DNA from 3 places in the Oceanobacillus sp. FSL K6-3682 genome. Region 1 is predicted to be linked to each of the others. Evidence: a T-box and tRNA genes for the amino acid it is inferred to sense, from the RefSeq annotation. Region 1 holds a T-box; the other regions hold tRNA genes.
The links. A T-box is a leader RNA that pairs with one kind of tRNA and senses whether it is charged. The one in region 1 lies ahead of ileS (isoleucine--tRNA ligase), so its partner is inferred to be a tRNA-Ile.

Region 1 (4,168 bases):
TCACGTGCGCCTTTTAACACTTGCTGCAGGCGATAAAGCATATAGCGGTCTACTTCCTGCAGGTCTTCATCCTTCACCCGGTCTTTAGCAGGATCAAAATCTGCAAGATTCGCTAATAAGAAACGGAAGGTATTTCGGATTTTACGATAGCTTTCAGATGTTTGTTTTAAAATATCATCAGAAATACGTACATCTGCCTGATAATCAACACTTGCAACCCAAAGTCTTAAAATATCTGATCCTAATTGTTTTTGTACTTTAGAAGGAACAATAACATTACCCAATGATTTACTCATCTTACGGCCGTTTCCATCAAGTACAAAACCATGGCTGATGATATTTTTATATGGTGCTTTCCCTGTCACTGCCACAGATGTAGATAATGATGAGTTAAACCAGCCGCGATACTGATCGCTGCCTTCTAAATAGATATCTGCCGGACGCTGAAGCTCCGGCCGGTTCATAAGGACACCTTCATGGGATGAACCTGAATCAAACCATACGTCCATGATATCAACTTCTTTTGTAAATTTACCGTTTGGACTATGCTCTGATGTAAATCCTTCCGGTAATAAATCCTCTGCTTCTCTTTCGAACCAAATATTTGAACCGTGCTCTCGGAAAAGATCAGATACATGAGAGATTGTTTCATCTGTAATAATCGGTGTACCATCTTCCCCGTAAAAGACAGGGATAGGAACGCCCCAAGCACGCTGTCTGGAAATACACCAGTCTTCACGATCTCTTACCATATTATATAGTCTTGTTTCTCCCCAATGCGGATACCAATTCACATTCTTAATTTCATCAAGGATTTCTTGGCGAAAGTCCTTGATGGAAGCAAACCATTGTGACGTCGCACGGAAAATAGTCGGTTTCTTGGTTCTCCAGTCATGCGGATAAGAGTGCGTAATAAACTCTAATTTTAACAAGGAACCAGTTTCATCTAATTTTTCCGTAATTACTTTATTTGCATCATCATAGAATAGTCCTTCAAATCCTGGCGCTTCACTTGTAAACACGCCTTTTTCATCGACTGGACAAAATGCATCGATACCATACTTACGGCAAACATAGAAGTCATCTTCCCCGTGCCCAGGAGCTGTATGAACACAGCCTGTACCTGCATCAGTTGTAACATGCTCTCCAAGCATGACAAGCGATTTGCGATCATAGAATGGATGCCGCGCTTCTACTCTGTCAGCTTCCTGACCTTTAAACTTCTTCACAACAGTTACATCTTCCCAGCCTAATACTTCTTTGACATCTTCGAGCAGAGCTTCTGCTAAAACATACTTCTCATCATTTACTTGGGCAACAACATAGCTTAAATCTGGATGCAGGCTGATCCCTAAGTTAGCAGGAAGCGTCCATGGAGTAGTTGTCCAAATAATGATTTTCTCATCACCATCAAGTACATCTTTACCATCTGTTACTTCAAAAGAAACATAGATAGAAGGTGAGCGCTTATCCTGGTATTCAATTTCTGCTTCTGCAAGTGCAGACTCCGAAGAAGGAGACCAATATACGGGCTTAAGACCTTTATAAATATAGCCTTTTCTTGCCATTTCTCCAAATACCTTAATTTGGGAAGCTTCATAATCCTTTGTTAACGTAATATATGGATTATCCCAATCTCCGCGAACTCCTAATTTTTTAAATTGCGTACGCTGACTGTCAATTTGTCCAAGTGCATATTCTTCACAAAGCTTACGGAATTCAGCAACAGACATCTCTTTGCGCTTTACTTTCTTTTTCTTTGTCAATGCAGTCTCGATTGGCAATCCATGTGTATCCCAGCCGGGAACATACGGAGCATAGTAGCCTGTCATAGATTTATACCGAACAATAAAGTCCTTCAGGATTTTATTAAGCGCATGTCCAATATGAATATCTCCATTCGCATACGGAGGCCCATCATGTAAAATAAATAATGGTCTTCCTTTTGTACGCTCTAAGCTTTTTTGATACTGGTTACTTTCTTCCCAATTCTTTTGACGTTCAGGTTCTTTATTTGGCAGATTTCCCCGCATAGGAAACGCTGTTTTTGGCATTAATAGTGTTTGTTTATATTCCAAGATATTCCCTCCTGTTATTTTTATGACCTAAAAAATAATTATTTATATACAAAAAGAGCCCTCTAATCCCTAAAGGGACGAGAAGACTCGCGGTACCACCCTTATAAATTTAATGCCCGGCATTAAATTCACTCGAAATCCGTAACGTGGACAGTCGGCTGTTACTACGTGTATTCATAACAGCTACTCCAGAGTGATTTTCTAAAAGATTTCTGTATCAGGCTTACACCATCCCTGACTCGCTTATACAGAATATTCTTCTATACTTTCTCTTTCATTGTATTCCTATAAACATCATGATTTTTTTAATGTAAAATAAGTGTCAAAAAAACATTATACTTGTATGAATTATATGTAATATACAATCCTAAGTCAAGCCTTTATGATTCATGCTCCATCAGTTCCAAGTCTTCATCTACTTCAGTATCAAATAATTCTTGCCAATCATCTGTACCCAGCATTTCCAATTGTGCCTGAACCAGCATGCGCATTCTTGAACGGAATACCTTCGCTTGTTTTTTCAATTCTTCTACATCAAGTGAAATTTTCCGTGCTTTACTTAATGCTTCATTTACAATTCGGTCGGCATTTTTTTCTGCTTCTTTCATAATTAATTTTGCTTCTTTTTGCGCGCTGCCTTTAATATCCTCTGCTGTTTCCTGGGCAACAAGAATAGATTTGTTTAGCGTTTCTTCAATGTTTGTAAAATGCCCTAATCGCTCTTGAAGCTCTTTTGCCTTTTGATCTAATTCATCTCTTTCACGGATAACAATTTCATAATCCTTCATTACTTGATCAAGGAATTTATTAACTTCATCTTCATCATAGCCCCGGAATCCTCTTGCAAATTCTTTATTATGAATATCTAATGGTGATAATGCCACCATCTCCACCTCCCTAATCGGTTCCAAGCTGTCAATTTCTCTCTTTATTATTCAATAATTCCAGCGTAAATGCCAGCACTTATTGTAAAATTGCAGCCGTCATTTTAATTTTGTCTTTCTTCGATCTCCCGCGTATTTCAACTATTTTGCTTCTGCCTTTTCCACGTACAGAAAGCATATCTCCTTCCTGTAGTTGGAATTTCACATCATCCACTACCCGATAATTTACTTTTACAAGCAGTTTTTGAATAAGTGCAGCTGCATCTTTTCGGGATAATCCATATATCTCTTTAATCACTGTATCTAATCGCAGGGAAGAGATTGTTTTATCATACTCTTTCCAATTTTCTTTTTTGACAGCCAGAGATTCAAGGGATTGTTCCTTAAAGGAGATACGGGATTTTTTGATTGAGGTCAAATTCATCTGAATAAACGGAACGACCTCTCCTGCTGCCAGCAAATGAATTTTCCCATCTGCTGCCGTAATATCTCCAAGTTTTTTACGCTTTACACCTTGTGATAAAAAAGCCCCCATTACATCACGATGCTCCAGACTTACAAATTTCTCTGGATAAACCGCTTCTAGAAGTTGAATTTGAAACGTATCCTTTGTAATGGTTTCATAAACAGGCGCAATAACTATCCTTTTCCGTTCGCTGTATTCTGACCCGCCAAAGGCTTCTGTTTGCAGTTCATCTTGGCTGGTTCCTAAAAGCATCTGTACAATTTCCTGCTCACGAGGATCCAAAAAATCAGTCAGCTTCGGAATATAAGACCGCTCCACCTGGTCTTTCCAGGAGAGGACCTGATCTATAAAAGGCTGTTCTTCTTTTCGAAAATGCTGATAAACTTCCATGGTCATCCCTTTCTCTGAATCCTAAAACATCATTGCAAATTGCATAAAGCCCTGTCTTGCAAACTGCAGCAAGAGTATAGCAACAATTGGTGAAAAGTCAATCATACCAAGCGGCGGAATAAATTTACGAAAAATCTCTAAATAAGGCTCACAAATTTTCCCTAGCATTTCCCCAAATTGTGACTCCCTTGCTCCCGGAAACCAGGACATTAAAATATATGCTATCAGTGCAAAGCTGTAAATGCTTAAAGCAAAACTTATTATTGAAACGATTTGTGCCAACATCTGCTGCTACCATCCTTTATCATAATCTTCCTGTTCATACAACATTTCAGAAATGCTTCCAGTAA
Region 2 (4,168 bases), 2.2 Mb from region 1:
AAAGCAACAAAGAGGTTTTTTCTTGGTTTAGCGGGTTTATTGAAAGCACCTGGAAATCGTTAAATTACCCATGCTCAGAGGGGACGATTGCATTTGCCTATCGTTTTCTCCACTCAAGACATAAGGAAGAGAATCCGAAAAATCATGTACTCGTTCACGGGGATGCCCATAACACGAATATTTTACAAGATACATCCAAAGAAAATCAGTTTAAATTGATTGATCCAGATGGCATAATCTACGAAAAAGCTTATGATTTAGGTGTTTTGATGAGAGAATGGACTGAAGAATACAAGCACCATCCTGTAGAAAAAGGTATGGAACGGTGTGCCCATTTGAGTATGCTAACAGGTGTGGACAAACAAGCCATTTGGGAATGGGGCTTCCTTCAGTGTGTCTCCACTGGATTATTATTGCTGGCAATTGACAATAAATCCGGTAAAGATTTGTTAGCAGTTGCAGAGGCTTGGTCAGATAAAAGGTAGCTGTTTATTCTTTTAGATTACTATTACAAATTAGGGCAAGAGTCTATCTTAAAAAACTTTAGATGCTCTTTGTCAATTAAACGATACAAATAACTTTTTAATAGTCAAGAAAACCGGATTTTTATACGAAACACCGGTTTTCTTGACTTCCACACAAATTAATCCAAAAAGCATTGTCGATCATGAAACCGAATTAATATTGGCCCGCAAAATAAGTTGTAATCATTTTAATCTTAGCGTCTTTTTTATTGCTGGCAAACCCAAAAAAATCTGCAATATAAATCTGTCTGCCATCATTTAACGTCATGGTTGTATGTGAAGCTCCTTCTTTACCATGGGTAAGATTCATAGCTATTTCCACGCTGCTGACAGGGTAATCTGTTTCAGATACTTTTTGAGAAAAGTTCAGAAATCCATGAATCTCCTCCCTATTAATCACACACCATATAACGTCCTCCGTTAAGACATCTTTTAATATTTCTTCCTTGCCGGCGGCACGCCCTATAATAAAATCACGAATAATTCTTCTTTTGGGGGCATTGTCACATTTTAAATCACCAAGAACTGCAAAGTCAGGAGTGAATGAGAGCTGATTACTCTCCGCAAACTTTAATCCTTTTTCTGTTAGTGTATCCCTTAATATGCTGACTGCTTTTGGTCCGACACCATGAATTTTAAGCAGTGTTGTTTCATCAAGCCTAGCAGCATCTTCAATTGTTTTAATATTTATATGATGAAGGGCATTCATTGCAGGCTTACCGATTTTAGGAAGTGGACTACTCATGGGTAACTAAACTCCTTCCGGGAAATAAATATATTATTCCAGTTTAACATTTATTTTGGTCTTCCGTTACTATTGAAAGGGGCACGATAAACTTATCTGTCACATTTTTGAATGCCGAACTAAAAGATGTTTCTTCTAATGGCTACTTGATCATCCCATCTAGCTGCAATGCAGTTTTAACAGCACAAATAAGCTCATTTTTCAACATTAGCTCTATTATTATTTTCATTAACTCTTAACATCAATAAAACGCAGCATTCCTTTTTCAACAGATATCACATCATCCTGATTAAAAATAATACAGGCTTTTCCTCCAGCATGCTTATCAGAATCAAACTCACCAAGAACTGTTACGTAACCCTTTTCAAAAAAATAAATAAGATGTTTGTCATTTTCCTCTGATTCAAAGGCTGCTAAATCATTATGTAAATACGCTCTCATTGGTTTGTCGTATAATTGCATGTATATTTCTCCCTTTAAAGATAGTTTGAAAAACCAATTATAGCATCCTCATAATTTAGTTTGAAGCTGAGGGCTAATTTTATTTTGAAATAAATTTCGATTGAATGTGCTATATACGGCAAAAAGGATTTTGAAGAGAAAAATGGAGCAAACAAAGAGGGAAAGTTATAAATATGTATGCAAAAAAAAAACTCTCTCACAACTTGTCTTCTTTACGGGAGTAGCTTCCAGTCATCGAGTAATTTTCCTAAAAAAAGACCTCATAGAGAGGGTTTAAATCATTGACCCGCAGCTTAGAAGGCTGTTGGGCATGAGTTAAGGTCATCATGATAATTCTTATATTAACATACAAATGTATGAGATTTGCATCATAAATATATATAAGTAATGGGCCTGAGTGGACTCGAACCACCGACCTCACGCTTATCAGGCGTGCGCTCTAACCAGCTGAGCTACAGGCCCACTTTAATAATGGAGCGGGTGAAGGGAATCGAACCCTCATCATCAGCTTGGAAGGCTGAGGTTTTACCACTAAACTACACCCGCATATTTAAGATGGTGGCTCGGGACGGAATCGAACCGCCGACACAAGGATTTTCAGTCCTCTGCTCTACCGACTGAGCTACCAAGCCAATTAACTATTATGTATGGAAGAATTAAAGGGATTCGAACCTGTGACTCTCTAATTACAAGTCAGCGGTTCTATCAGTTGATCCAAGGTGGTATATGGCGGTCCGGACGGGACTCGAACCCGCGACCTCCTGCGTGACAGGCAGGCATTCTAACCAGCTGAACTACCGGACCATTTTGGTTGCGGGGGCAGGATTTGAACCTGCGACCTTTGGGTTATGAGCCCAACGAGCTGCCAGACTGCTCCACCCCGCGATATGAATTTATAAGTCTTATATGGTGGAGGATGCAGGGCTCGAACCTGCGACCCCCTGCTTGTAAGGCAGGTGCTCTCCCAGCTGAGCTAATCCTCCATTATTGGTGACCCGTACGGGATTCGAACCCGTGTTACCGCCGTGAAAGGGCGGTGTCTTAACCGCTTGACCAACGGGCCAGGTATTATTTTCCAGTTAATAGGAAAATAAATAATTTCACAGGCAGATTTTAAAAGTTAAACTTCAAATCTACGACCAGTCGGTTATTAACCGAAGTTCTACCATTAAGGTACTGTGAAATAAGGATTGCCTGGCGGCGTCCTACTCTTGCAGGGGGAAGCCCCCAACTACCATTGGCGCTGAAGAACTTAACTTCTGTGTTCGGCATGGAAACAGGTGTGACCTCTTCGCTATCGCTACCAGACTTATTTATTTAGGATTTGCACCCTGAAAACTAAATAAGAGTAATGTGACATCAAAAAACTTAGATAAGTCCTCAATCGATTAGTATCCGTCAGCTGCACGTGTCGCCACGCTTCCACCTCGGACCTATCAACCTCATCGTCTCTGAGGGATTTTACTCACTTGAAGTGATGGGAAGTTTCATCTTGAGGGGGGCTTCATGCTTAGATGCTTTCAGCACTTATCCTTTCCACACGTAGCTACCCAGCTATGCTCCTGGCGGAACAACTGGTACACCAGCGGTGTGTCCATCCCGGTCCTCTCGTACTAAGGACAGCTCCTCTCAAACTTCCAACGCCCACGACGGATAGGGACCGAACTGTCTCACGACGTTCTGAACCCAGCTCGCGTACCGCTTTAATGGGCGAACAGCCCAACCCTTGGGACCGACTACAGCCCCAGGATGCGATGAGCCGACATCGAGGTGCCAAACCTCCCCGTCGATGTGAACTCTTGGGGGAGATAAGCCTGTTATCCCCGGGGTAGCTTTTATCCGTTGAGCGATGGCCCTTCCATGCGGAACCACCGGATCACTAAGCCCGACTTTCGTCCCTGCTCGACTTGTAGGTCTCGCAGTCAAGCTCCCTTCTGCCTTTACACTCTACGAATGATTTCCAACCATTCTGAGGGAACCTTTGGGCGCCTCCGTTACCTTTTAGGAGGCGACCGCCCCAGTCAAACTGCCCGCCTGACACTGTCTCCGAACCGGATTACGGTCCTGGGTTAGAATGGTCATACAGTTAGGGTGGTATCCCACGGGTGCCTCCACGTAAGCTGGCGCTCACGCTTCAAAGGCTCCCACCTATCCTGTACAAACTGCACAAACATTCCATATCAGGCTACAGTAAAGCTCCACGGGGTCTTTCCGTCCTGTCGCGGGTAATGCGCATCTTCACGCATAGTATAATTTCACCGGGTCTCTCGTTGAGACAGTGCCCAAGTCGTTGCACCTTTCGTGCGGGTCGGAACTTACCCGACAAGGAATTTCGCTACCTTAGGACCGTTATAGTTACGGCCGCCGTTTACTGGGGCTTCGGTTCAAAGCTTCGCTCCGAAGAGCTAACTCTTCCCCTTAACCTTCCAGCACCGGG
Region 3 (4,168 bases), 230 kb from region 1:
ACAAGGAAAATCCAAATGGTAATATAAAAACCATATATCCCTTCCCTTAGCCCCTGGAAAAAATGAGCATGTAATATACGCTTCCAATTTTTATTTCTCTTTCTTTCATTTATAACAGCAGCTAAAGCAAAGCTCCCTCTGCTCCCCTTACGTATGATGAAAAAGCTGGCTACAATTGCTGCAATGAATAAGCTTAAGGAAATAATAAAAATAGCAGTATAACCAACATCACCAGCCATTTTTGATATCATCCACCCTGCAAGTAATGGCCCAATCATCCCTGCAAATGACGTTAGTGTGCCTGAAATACCATTAAACCAATCTCTCGTATCTGGTTCTGTAATTTCAAAAGTCAGCAGGTAATAAGCCAGCCAGAAAAAACCATAACCTATTCCCAATAAACAGCCGAGAATAAAATTATAATATGCTGCAAGCTCACCAATCCAAAGAACAAATAAAAAAAAGAAACATAAGAAAAGTATCCCGATTCTTAATATAATGATACGATCTATTTTTTTCGATAATTTCCCTGCATAAATAAACGACAATGCTTGAAATACATAGCTCGCTAAATGATAGTTAGCAATCACAAAAAAGTCGCCGGATTGCTTCCATAAGTACACATTTACAAAAGTATTTGATAAAAAGATCCCGGCTGCATATAAAACTCCAATCAACAGTAGCATCCACAAGTCCCTGTATTCATCTTTTTGGTTTTTGTATCTTCTATATTGCTGATGTAATTGCATAAGAAAACGACTCCTTCTCCTTTTATTTTTAGCGAAGGAATCGTATCTATACAAAAAGCTTGCAGAAGTTTAAATTTCTGCAAGCTTTTTGTAATTATTTATTATTTCGCAGCTTCGTAATTGTTAGCTACTTGATCCCAGTTTACTACATTCCAGAATGCTGAAATGTATTCCGGGCGTTTATTTTGATATTTAAGATAGTATGCATGCTCCCATACATCCAATCCTAATAATGGTGTTTTGCCTTCTGTTAATGGTGAATCCTGGTTTGGTGTGCTTGTGATTTCAAGCTCGCCATTATTTAATACCAGCCATGCCCAGCCAGAACCAAAGCGTCCTGCTGCTGCAGCTGCAAATTCTTCTTTAAATTTGTCTAAAGAACCGAATTTGCTGTTGATTTTATCAGCCAGCTCTCCTGCAGGTTCTCCGCCGCCATTTGGTGACAGTGTCTTCCAGAAAAAGCTATGGTTAGCATGTCCACCGCCATTGTTGCGTACTGCTGTGCGGATGTCTTCAGGAACCGCGTTTAAATCGCTGACAAGCTCTTCTACGGATTTATTTTGCAGATCTTCATGTCCGTCTAGTGCATCATTTAATTTTGTAACGTAGGTGTTGTGATGCTTCGTATGGTGAATATTCATTGTTTCTTTATCGATAGTTGGTTCTAATGCATCGTATGCATAAGGTAATTCTGGTAATTCAAATTTTGCCATGTGTAACTCCTCCTTTAAATAAATGATGTTTTTTTAAGCTCTTCACTTATTAAGGTATCAAAGGAAAGTATTTCTTGCAAATATTTTGCACTCACCTCTATCGTCAATTCCTTATAAAACAACAATTTTAAAAATAGATTATTTCTATTTTTGATTTAAAGAAACTTTTTTGCCTTAAAGAACTGTTATTATCTAACCGGATTTTCTTCACAATCTTAGGCAATGCCTATTTCAACAAAGGAAACAAGAGGATTAAAAAAGAGCATAAAAAAACAAGCCTTAAGCTTGTTTTTAAAGATGGCTCGGGACGGAATCGAACCGCCGACACAAGGATTTTCAGTCCTCTGCTCTACCGACTGAGCTACCAAGCCAAAAAGATGAACTTCCATAGAAAAGCTCTGCATTATTCTTTTATAATATATGTATGGAGGAGGTAGAGGGATTCGAACCCCCGCGCGGTTTGACCCGCCTGTCGGTTTTCAAGACCGATCCCTTCAGCCAGACTTGGGTATACCTCCCGGCAGAATAAATGGTGGACCCTGCAGGACTCGAACCTGCGACCGATCGGTTATGAGCCGATAGCTCTAACCAACTGAGCTAAGGGTCCTTTCACTATTTTTAATGGGGCGACCGGTGGGGATCGAACCCACGTATGCCGGAGCCACAATCCGGTGCGTTAACCACTTCGCCACGACCGCCATGTAATAGTAGTTTATGTATTTTTTTGGTAGCGGCGGAGGGGATCGAACCCCCGACCTCACGGGTATGAACCGTACGCTCTCGCCAGCTGAGCTACACCGCCATGGCTCCACAGGTAGGATTCGAACCTACGACCGATCGGTTAACAGCCGATTGCTCTACCACTGAGCTACTGTGGAATAATGTTTTTTAATTAGCAACAAAATATAATTTATCATGTTATGTAGATTATGTCAACAACTTTTTTTGCGGTGTTGCAAAAGTTTTTATCAGAAGTTGACTGCAAGAATTATAATAGCACGTAATATAACATATTTCAACAAAAACTTTTAAAACTTATATAATTTCTTTTAGTTAATAGTAAATTAAGCTGCTTTTCGTATGAATTCCATTAAATTCATTCATTTAACAAAGACTCTGCCTGAAAAATAAACAGACAGAGTCTTTTATACAAATTAATAATTAATGCTCTTCTAAAACATTTTGTGCAATATTTACAGCATGATCACCAATTCTTTCTAAATTACTTAAAACATCTACAAAAACGATACCTGCTGTTCCATTACAAATCCCCTCATTCATTCGAATGATATGATTTTTACGGAATTTACGTTCCATTTTGTCAATTTGGTCTTCTTTTTGTATAACTTCTAAAGCAGCTTCCTTATCATTCGTTTCTAAGGATTCCACAGCCTGCTTAACTGTCATATAAGTTAAATCGAACATTTTGTTTAAGTCTTCAATAGCTTGCTCCGTCAGCGAAACTTTATTTGACATTTTATAGTCAACCAACTCAACAACATTTTCAAAATGGTCGCCGATCCGTTCAATATCACGGATAGTGCTCATTAATCCGGTATGCTCTACACTCTCAGGTTCTGTTAAGTTGGTAGAAGCAATATCCACTAAATACTCTGTAATCTTACGGTCGAGGTTATTTAGTGCTCCCTCAATTTGCAGAGCCATCTCTGAACTCTTTGGATTTTGTGTAGTGATATAATTATGCGTTTCTTCTAATCCCTGATACGCATATTTCCCCATACGGACCACTTCCAATTTAGCCTGGGCAAGCGCCAGTGAAGAAGACTGCTGAAGAAAAATGGAATCTAAATGCTTTGGCTTATACTCAATAACAACATCATCCCCAGGCACAAGTTTAGTAATCAACCATGCTAAGAAGCCAATGAATGGAAACTGAATAATGGTATTTGCTACATTATAACTGCCATGGGCAAAAGCAATCGTCATTTCCTTATTAAGATTTAATGCCGTCTCTAAATAACTCACAAAATTTGTAAATGGAAACAGAAGTATCATAAAGATAACTGCACCAATCAAGTTAAAAGTTACATGTGTATATGCAGCACGTTTGGCGGCAACAGAAGTTCCAATACTAGCTATAACCGCTGTAATCGTTGTACCGATATTATCACCAAACAATACTGGAATAGCTGCATCTAACTCGATAGCACCCTGTGCAAATAACCCCTGCAAAATACCGATGGTTGCTGTTGAGCTCTGTACGATTACAGTAAAGACTGTACCAATTACAACCCCCAGGATTGGCGTATCACTCATTGTAACCGTCAGTTCATGAAATGCATCTAAAGAACGGAGCGGTGTCATTCCACTACTCATTAATTCGAGTCCAAAGAATAAAGAACCAAATCCAAATAATGCCTGTCCTACAGCTATAATCCTTTGCTTTTTAAAGAAAAAGATTGTAAAGGCACCAAGTGCTAAAATAAGTAACGAATATTCTCCAATATCAATTCCGATAATAAATGCTGTAGCAGTAGTACCGATATTGGCACCCATAATAACACCAATAGCCTGTCTAAGTGTCATAAATCCTGCATTTACAAGTCCTACAGTCAAAACTGTAGTTCCTGAACTGCTTTGAATAAGTACCGTTACAAGAATACCGGCAAGTACACCCAAAAATGGGTTGCTAGTAAACCGGTCTAAAATATCCCGCAATCGGTCCCCTGCAGATTTTTGGAGGCC

Region 2: it encodes a tRNA-Ile, which carries the amino acid that the T-box ahead of ileS (isoleucine--tRNA ligase) is inferred to sense. The anticodon was not compared.
Region 3: it encodes a tRNA-Ile, which carries the amino acid that the T-box ahead of ileS (isoleucine--tRNA ligase) is inferred to sense. The anticodon was not compared.

Annotation. Positions count from the first base shown of each region.
Region 1 covers NZ_CP150263.1:2,980,864-2,985,031, forward strand. The annotation lists gene ileS (isoleucine--tRNA ligase) at 1-2,078, opposite strand, end outside; T-box leader at 2,149-2,365, opposite strand; gene MHH51_RS14900 (DivIVA domain-containing protein) at 2,459-2,962, opposite strand; gene MHH51_RS14905 (YlmH/Sll1252 family protein) at 3,042-3,818, opposite strand; gene MHH51_RS14910 (YggT family protein) at 3,840-4,103, opposite strand; gene MHH51_RS14915 (cell division protein SepF) at 4,110-4,168, opposite strand, start outside.
Region 2 covers NZ_CP150263.1:373,468-377,635, reverse strand. The annotation lists gene MHH51_RS02005 (aminoglycoside phosphotransferase family protein) at 1-485, shown strand, start outside; gene MHH51_RS02000 (DNA-binding protein) at 679-1,269, opposite strand; gene MHH51_RS01995 (hypothetical protein) at 1,498-1,731, opposite strand; tRNA gene MHH51_RS01990 (tRNA-Ile) at 2,120-2,193, opposite strand; tRNA gene MHH51_RS01985 (tRNA-Gly) at 2,204-2,277, opposite strand; tRNA gene MHH51_RS01980 (tRNA-Phe) at 2,288-2,363, opposite strand; tRNA gene MHH51_RS01975 (tRNA-Asp) at 2,459-2,535, opposite strand; tRNA gene MHH51_RS01970 (tRNA-Met) at 2,540-2,616, opposite strand; tRNA gene MHH51_RS01965 (tRNA-Val) at 2,639-2,714, opposite strand; tRNA gene MHH51_RS01960 (tRNA-Glu) at 2,720-2,794, opposite strand; rRNA gene rrf (5S ribosomal RNA) at 2,924-3,039, opposite strand; rRNA gene MHH51_RS01950 (23S ribosomal RNA) at 3,100-4,168, opposite strand, start outside.
Region 3 covers NZ_CP150263.1:2,748,990-2,753,157, forward strand. The annotation lists gene MHH51_RS13740 (MFS transporter) at 1-749, opposite strand, end outside; gene sodA (superoxide dismutase SodA) at 851-1,462, opposite strand; tRNA gene MHH51_RS13750 (tRNA-Phe) at 1,761-1,833, opposite strand; tRNA gene MHH51_RS13755 (tRNA-Ser) at 1,888-1,980, opposite strand; tRNA gene MHH51_RS13760 (tRNA-Ile) at 1,993-2,069, opposite strand; tRNA gene MHH51_RS13765 (tRNA-His) at 2,085-2,160, opposite strand; tRNA gene MHH51_RS13770 (tRNA-Met) at 2,188-2,264, opposite strand; tRNA gene MHH51_RS13775 (tRNA-Asn) at 2,266-2,340, opposite strand; gene MHH51_RS13780 (Na/Pi cotransporter family protein) at 2,624-4,168, opposite strand, start outside.